DNA from 2 places in the Insulibacter thermoxylanivorax genome. Region 2 is predicted to be linked to the other one. Evidence: a T-box and tRNA genes for the amino acid it is inferred to sense, from the RefSeq annotation. Region 2 holds a T-box; the other holds one or more tRNA genes.
The links. A T-box is a leader RNA that pairs with one kind of tRNA and senses whether it is charged. The one in region 2 lies ahead of leuS (leucine--tRNA ligase), so its partner is inferred to be a tRNA-Leu.
Positions count from the first base shown of each region.

Region 1: it encodes a tRNA-Leu, which carries the amino acid that the T-box ahead of leuS (leucine--tRNA ligase) is inferred to sense. The anticodon was not compared.

Region 1 covers NZ_BMAQ01000031.1:36,449-39,808, reverse strand. Annotated here, with positions in the region: gene PRECH8_RS11230 (hydrolase/acyltransferase) at 1-299, opposite strand, end outside; gene PRECH8_RS11225 (SprT family protein) at 833-1,306, shown strand; tRNA gene PRECH8_RS11220 (tRNA-Asn) at 1,341-1,416, shown strand; tRNA gene PRECH8_RS11215 (tRNA-Ser) at 1,420-1,505, shown strand; tRNA gene PRECH8_RS11210 (tRNA-Glu) at 1,815-1,886, shown strand; tRNA gene PRECH8_RS11205 (tRNA-Leu) at 1,893-1,978, shown strand; gene PRECH8_RS11200 (ROK family protein) at 2,335-3,213, shown strand.
Region 2 covers NZ_BMAQ01000005.1:44,479-47,838, reverse strand. Annotated here, with positions in the region: gene leuS (leucine--tRNA ligase) at 1-2,100, opposite strand, end outside; T-box leader at 2,222-2,516, opposite strand; gene PRECH8_RS03240 (class I SAM-dependent DNA methyltransferase) at 2,612-3,360, opposite strand, start outside.

The sequences.
Region 1 (3,360 bases), on a different contig from region 2:
ATCTCCGTCAGCAGTGAGATGATCGGATATGAGCGCTCGTCAATCGCCGCGAAGGCTGCTTCTAATCGATTGATATAATCGAGTCCGCTGATTGTGTTATACTGGTCTTGCAGGAAGTCAACCTGCGCACATTCTGCGACAACTTGGGGCAGGACAGGCACGTTATTGGCCGTCAGCTTGCCTGCCTCCTTGTGGAGCCGAAACAGCAGCGCGGTCAATTGATAGGCGTGTGTGGCGGGCATCTCTACGAAGATGAGATCGGCGTCGTCTTGCAGCAGGATGATCTTAAAGTCAGCCATGATTAGTCTTCCCCTTTCTACATCAATCGTATACCTGTGTATTAAGACATGGTCTGTGTCGTTTACGTTTCCTGGACTTAGCTAGGTGTTCGAGAATTAGATCATTGGATCTGAGCAATGGATCTAAGCAACAATGAATCTGAGTAACGAACCTTAGCAATGAATCTGGGCAAAGAATTTGAGCAATGAATTTGGGCAGTATTTTGACCAATATTTACAGTGTATCTGGGATGTCCTGCAAATTCAAGAACAGATCAGAGATCTTGTGCGCTAAGGTGCCGCATAGAATCATTAACTCATGAAATCGTTGGGGTTGCCGTAAAGGAACATCAGAGAAGTTGAGGTTAAGGGACTTCAGAAATGAGCCTTGCTTCTCACCTGTGACTAGATGTAGGGAGCATCGGTGATTGAGGAATAGGGGATGCTGAATACATTTCTTCAATTAGGCTGTATAGGATCCTAGAAGATCGGGAAGAAGGTTAGGAAGGCAGATGATGAACGAGCAGAAGAAGCAAGCGGTCAGTGCGACGGCGATGAGCGATGCGGATCTGCAAGCCTGGGTGGAACGCATCTCGCTGGAGTTCTTCGGTAAGCCGTTCCGCCATAAGGCCGTCTTTAATCCGCGGCTTAGGGCTTGCGGCGGGAGATATTCCCTTGTTACGCATCAAATCGACATCAGCCGCAAACATTATGAAATCTACGGCATCGAAGAAACGGAGAAGATCATCAAGCATGAGCTTTGCCACTATCACCTTCATCTGGAGGGCAAAGGCTACCGCCACAGGGATGCGGACTTCAAAGAACTGCTGGCGCGCGTAGGCGGAACCCGGTATTGCCGTGCTTTGCCGGGAGGCAGAAGAACACTGCCTTACCGCTGGCGGGTGATGTGCACGGGATGCGGTGCGGAGTTTTATCGCAAACGGCGTTTTGACCCATCAAAATACGTATGTGCAAGGTGCCATCATAAATTAATCATTTTAAGGCTTGACTCTGATCGAAATTCGTGATAAATTAATTCTTGTCACTTCGATTGAGAGTCGTTCCCCGATAGCTCAGCCGGTAGAGCACTCGACTGTTAATCGAGTTGTCGCAGGTTCGAGTCCTGCTCGGGGAGCCATATGGAGAGGTACCCAAGAGGCCGAAGGGGGCGCTTTGCTAAAGCGCTAGGGTGTAACAGCCGCGAGGGTTCGAATCCCTCCCTCTCCGTTTTCTCCTTATAAGAGAGTTTGAATTGTTGGACATGAACATGTCCAATTTTATTTTTGTGCCCGTATAGGATTTTGGTTTGAACTTATTGGATTGAACTTGTTAGAACGAGCTTTTGAACTTGGCAAAGCGAATATCAGAACCAATGTTAGAACTAATGTCAGAACCAATAATTTCATGCTGTCTATCAGCAAAAACCCACTTGCCATTAGAGCGGATATCCGGTATAATAACATTTGTCGCTTGCGAGCATTTCTTGCAGAAGATCTTGCTGGCAGGACAAGAACCGAACGCAATCGTTCATATTCTGGCCCGTTGGTCAAGTGGTTAAGACACCTCCCTTTCACGGAGGTAACAGGGGTTCGAATCCCCTACGGGTCATTTCATGCGGTCGTGGTGGAACGGCAGACACGCTATCTTGAGGGGGTAGTGGGCGGACGCCCGTGTGGGTTCAAATCCCACCGACCGCACCATACATAATTGAGGATACAGGGATTTCAGTCATTGGACTGAGGTCCCTTTTTTGTTGGGGTTCGACCGGCAGAAAGTGTTGACTCAGCGTGTCAGCGGTGGAATTGCCATGTGAGTCAACAAAATGTGTCGTCTCAGTGTGCATTAAAGCGGGATCAGTGTGTGAAACGTCAATTAATGTCGTTTCAACTTGCGCGATAACGGAAGCGGTTGTGACTCAGCATGAGAGGGAGCGGCATCGCAGTGTAAAACGACAAAAACCATCGTCTCAGTTGCAAAAATTATGATAGGATCCATATTAAAAGGATGCATAAAGAAGAATCGGGAACGGGAATAGGCCGAGGAAAGGAGAAGGAGTATGCGAATTGGAGCGATTGAAGCGGGCGGGACCAAATTCGTCTGCGGGATCGGCAATGAACAAGGGGTGATCGAGGAGAAGATCCAGTTTCCAACGGAGCTTCCGGAGCCGACGCTGGAGAAGGTGATCGAATATTTTGAGAACCAGGAGGTGGAAGCATTCGGCATCGCCTCTTTCGGACCGATTGAACTGGATCGGAATCATCCCAAGTATGGGTATGTGACGACGACGCCGAAGCAGGGATGGAGAGATTATGACTTCGTCGGAACGCTGCGGCGCGCCTTCGATGTGCCCATCGGATGGGATACCGACGTGAATGCGGCCGCCTTTGCAGAAGCTCGATGGGGGGCAGCACGCGGGCTGGACAGCTGCGTCTACTACACCATAGGCACCGGCGTAGGCGTCGGCATCTACGCGGAGGGCAGGCTGATCCACGGCCTGGTTCATCCGGAGGCTGGGCATGTGCTGATTCGCCGTCATCCTGAGGATGATTTTCCGGGGAATTGTCCCTATCACGGGGACTGCTTGGAAGGCATGGCTGCAGGTCCGGCCCTGGAAGCAAGATGGAAGATGAAAGGCGCTGAGATTCCTAAGGATCATCCAGCATGGCGGATCGAAGCTTTCTATATCGCCCAAGCGGTGTCGAACATGATCCTGACGGTATCGCCCAAGAAGGTGATTCTTGGGGGCGGCGTGATGCAGCAAGAGCAGCTGCTCCCGCTGATCCGCGAGGAAGTGAAGCGAAACTTAAACGGCTATGTTCAAGCAAAGGCAGTGTTAGAGGAAATCGATGCCTATATCGTACCTCCTGGTCTGGGCAGCCTAGCCGGGTTGACCGGAGCCTTGGCCTTAGGGATCGAAGCGTGGCGTGCACAGTGAGCAATGATGTCTGTTAAGTGAGGAATGCCGGGGATCGAGATGCGGCCGTGGGCCATGGATCGTGCATCGTGAGCCGTGTAGCCTGCACCGTATATCGTTGGTCGTGTAACGCGCATCGTGCATCGTAGACAGTGTACCGTGCCTCGT
Region 2 (3,360 bases):
CTCGGCTTTGTAAGCTTCATTGACGAAGATCATCAGCTGGCTGATCGCGGTGTTGAAGCGAAGGTTCTCGTAATCCTCCGTAACCTTCTTGATCGTCTTGTGCCATACGCGCAGGAAGGATTCGTCTGTCGGCACATCACCGATCTTCGGGTTCAACTGACCGTCGTCACCGACATAAAGTCTCCATACCCGGTTCAGGAAGCGGTAAGTTCCTTCGACACCGCTCTCGTTCCACGGCTTCGTCGCCTCCAGCGGGCCCATGAACATCTCGTACATGCGGAGGGTATCCGCACCGTATTGTTCGACGATATCATCCGGGTTGATGACGTTGCCGCGGGATTTGCTCATCTTCTCATTGTTCGTGCCGAGGATCATGCCTTGGTTCACGAGCTTCTGGAACGGTTCCTTCGTAGGCACCACGCCGATGTCGTACAGCACCTTGTGCCAGAACCTCGCATAGAGCAGGTGCAGCACCGCATGCTCTGCACCGCCGATATACAGGTCGACAGGCAGCCATTTCTTCGCCAACTCCGGATCGATGAGCTGCTCCTTGTTATGCGGATCGATGAAACGGATATAGTACCAGCAGCTTCCCGCCCATTGCGGCATCGTATTGGTCTCGCGCCGAGCCTTCATCCCCGTCTCCGGGTCGACGGTGTTGACCCATTCCTCCACATTCGCCAGCGGAGACTCTCCTGTACCCGACGGATGGATCTCATCCACATCCGGCAGGAGCAGAGGCAGTTCGCTCTCATCGAGCGGCTTCATCGTGCCGTCCTCAAGGTGCAGGATCGGGATCGGCTCACCCCAATAGCGCTGGCGGCTGAACAGCCAGTCGCGTAGCTTATAAGTAACCTTCGCCCGTCCCTTCCCGTTCTCTTCCAGCCATTCGATCATCTTCTTAATCGCTTGCTCATTGTTAAGGCCGTTCAAGAAGTCGGAGTTGACGTGGATGCCATCGCCGGTATAGGCTTCCTTGGACAGATCCCCGCCCTCTACGACCTCGATGATCGGCAGGTTGTACTTCGTCGCAAATTCCCAGTCGCGCTGATCGTGGCCTGGCACCGCCATGATCGCTCCCGTCCCGTATCCAGCCAGGACATAGTCGGCGATCCAGATCGGAACTTTCTTGCCGTTGACCGGATTGATCGCATAAGCTCCCGTGAAGACGCCTGTCTTCTCCTTGGCAAGATCCGTCCGCTCCAGGTCGGATTTGCGGGCTGCTTGTTCCTTGTAGGCTTGCACCGCTTCCTTCTGCTCCGGAGAGGTGATCTCATCCACCCACTTGTGTTCCGGCGCCATGACACAGTAAGTCGCCCCGAACAGCGTATCCGGTCTGGTCGTGAATACCTTCAGGACCTTGTCCGTTCCATCGATGACAAAGTCCACCTCCGCCCCTTCGGACTTGCCGATCCAGTTGCGCTGCATCTCCTTGATGCTCTCCGGCCAATCCAGTTCCTCCAGATCCTCCAGCAAGCGCTCTGCATACTCAGTGATCTTCAGCATCCACTGGCGCATCGGCTTGCGGATCACCGGATGTCCGCCGCGCTCGCTCTTGCCGTCGATGACCTCTTCGTTGGCGAGCACTGTACCCAGCGCCGGGCACCAGTTCACCGGTACTTCAGCGACATAAGCCAGCCCCCGCTTATAGAGCTGCAGGAAGATCCACTGCGTCCATTTGTAGTAGTCCGGATCCGTCGTGCTGATCTCCCGGTCCCAATCGTAGGAGAAGCCGAGGGATTTGATCTGACGGCGGAAATTGTTGATATTCTTCACCGTGATATCGCGCGGATGCTGTCCGGTCTCGAGGGCGTGCTGCTCAGCCGGCAGGCCAAAGGCATCCCAGCCCATCGGGTGGAGGACGTTATAACCTTGTGCCCGCTTGAGGCGCGCGATGATATCCGTAGCCGTATACCCTTCCGGATGGCCGACGTGCAGCCCTGCTCCCGATGGATAAGGGAACATGTCAAGGGCATAGAACTTCGGCTTGCTGTCATCATCCAAGGTCTTAAACGTCTTGTTCTCTTCCCAGTAACGCTGCCATTTCGGTTCGATTACCCGGTGATTGTACTTGGCTGATTGATTCTGATCCTGTGTCATCCTCTAAACCTCCAATTGTATTAAAGAAGCTGATTTACCAATAAATCTGACTTAATCAGTGCTTCCCATGCTGCTTGATCTGATCAAAAAACCTCTCATCGCTAGCCGATCACCGATCACAGCTAGGGACGAGAGGTCGATTCCCGTGGTACCACCCTAGTTAGCACGAACGTGCTTCGTTCGTACTCACTCTGCCCTTTAACGCAGGGGTTACGGATGAAGGTATAATCGATGATCCGTCAGCCGCCCAAGCCGTCGTCTTGCCTTCCATGACGCTCCGTCCGCAGCGGCCCGCATAACCGATCTTTCACCAGCTCAGAGGCGAGTTCACATCCAGCAGCTGTCGGCTCGCACCAAACCGCCGACTCTCTGAGAGCCTGCATACAGATGCTACTGCTCCTCTTCCTCGCTGTTAGCCTATCGATTGTCTGATTCGATATCAAATATCGTTTATTCTTGTTGCCATTATACGTTCCCTGCGCTTGCGATGTCAAGTATCCCCAGCTCGCCGCTATTTTACGGCACAGAAGCAGACCCTCGCCGTATCTTCACGGATCGGCTGCCAGGTGTAATCAGCAAAGGTTTCAATCCTGCGAAAACCGATCTCCTTAAGCCAGACGGTCAGCTGCTGCAAATCGTAGGCTCTCTGCTGATGGAATTCATGGAAGCGGAGAAACATCTCCGACTCCGCATCAACCCGCGAGAAGATGGTAAGATCATGGGAGATCACTCGGTTATGCTCATCCCAATCCGCATACCATATATAAGCCAGATCCTCCACATCATAGGTATAAGGCTGACCCGCCGCATAGAGTTCGTATTGGTGCTGCGTCAACACATCGAACAGGAACAGCCCTCCCTCACGCAGTCCATCATAAGTGGAAGAGAAGGCCGCTTTCACATCCTCGTCCGCAAGCAAATAGTTGATGCCGTCGCACAAACAGAGAACACCGTCCGCCTGGCTTGGGATCTGCCATTCGCGCATATCCTGCAGCAGCCAGGTGATGTTCCTCCCGCCAGAAGTGCGCGCGGCCTGTTCCTGAGCGATAGCCAGCATGGATTCGGACAGGTCGATGCCGTACATCCTATGAACATCCTCTGCCAGCGCCAGCGTATGCCGTCCTGTTCCGCAGCCGAGATCGACAACGATTCTCGGGCCACATCCATACTTCGCCCATGCCTCGCGGATGAACTGCTGCCACTTGTCCAAGGGCATCTCGTCCATCAGCCGGTCATACACTTGCGCGAAGTGGTGTTGAT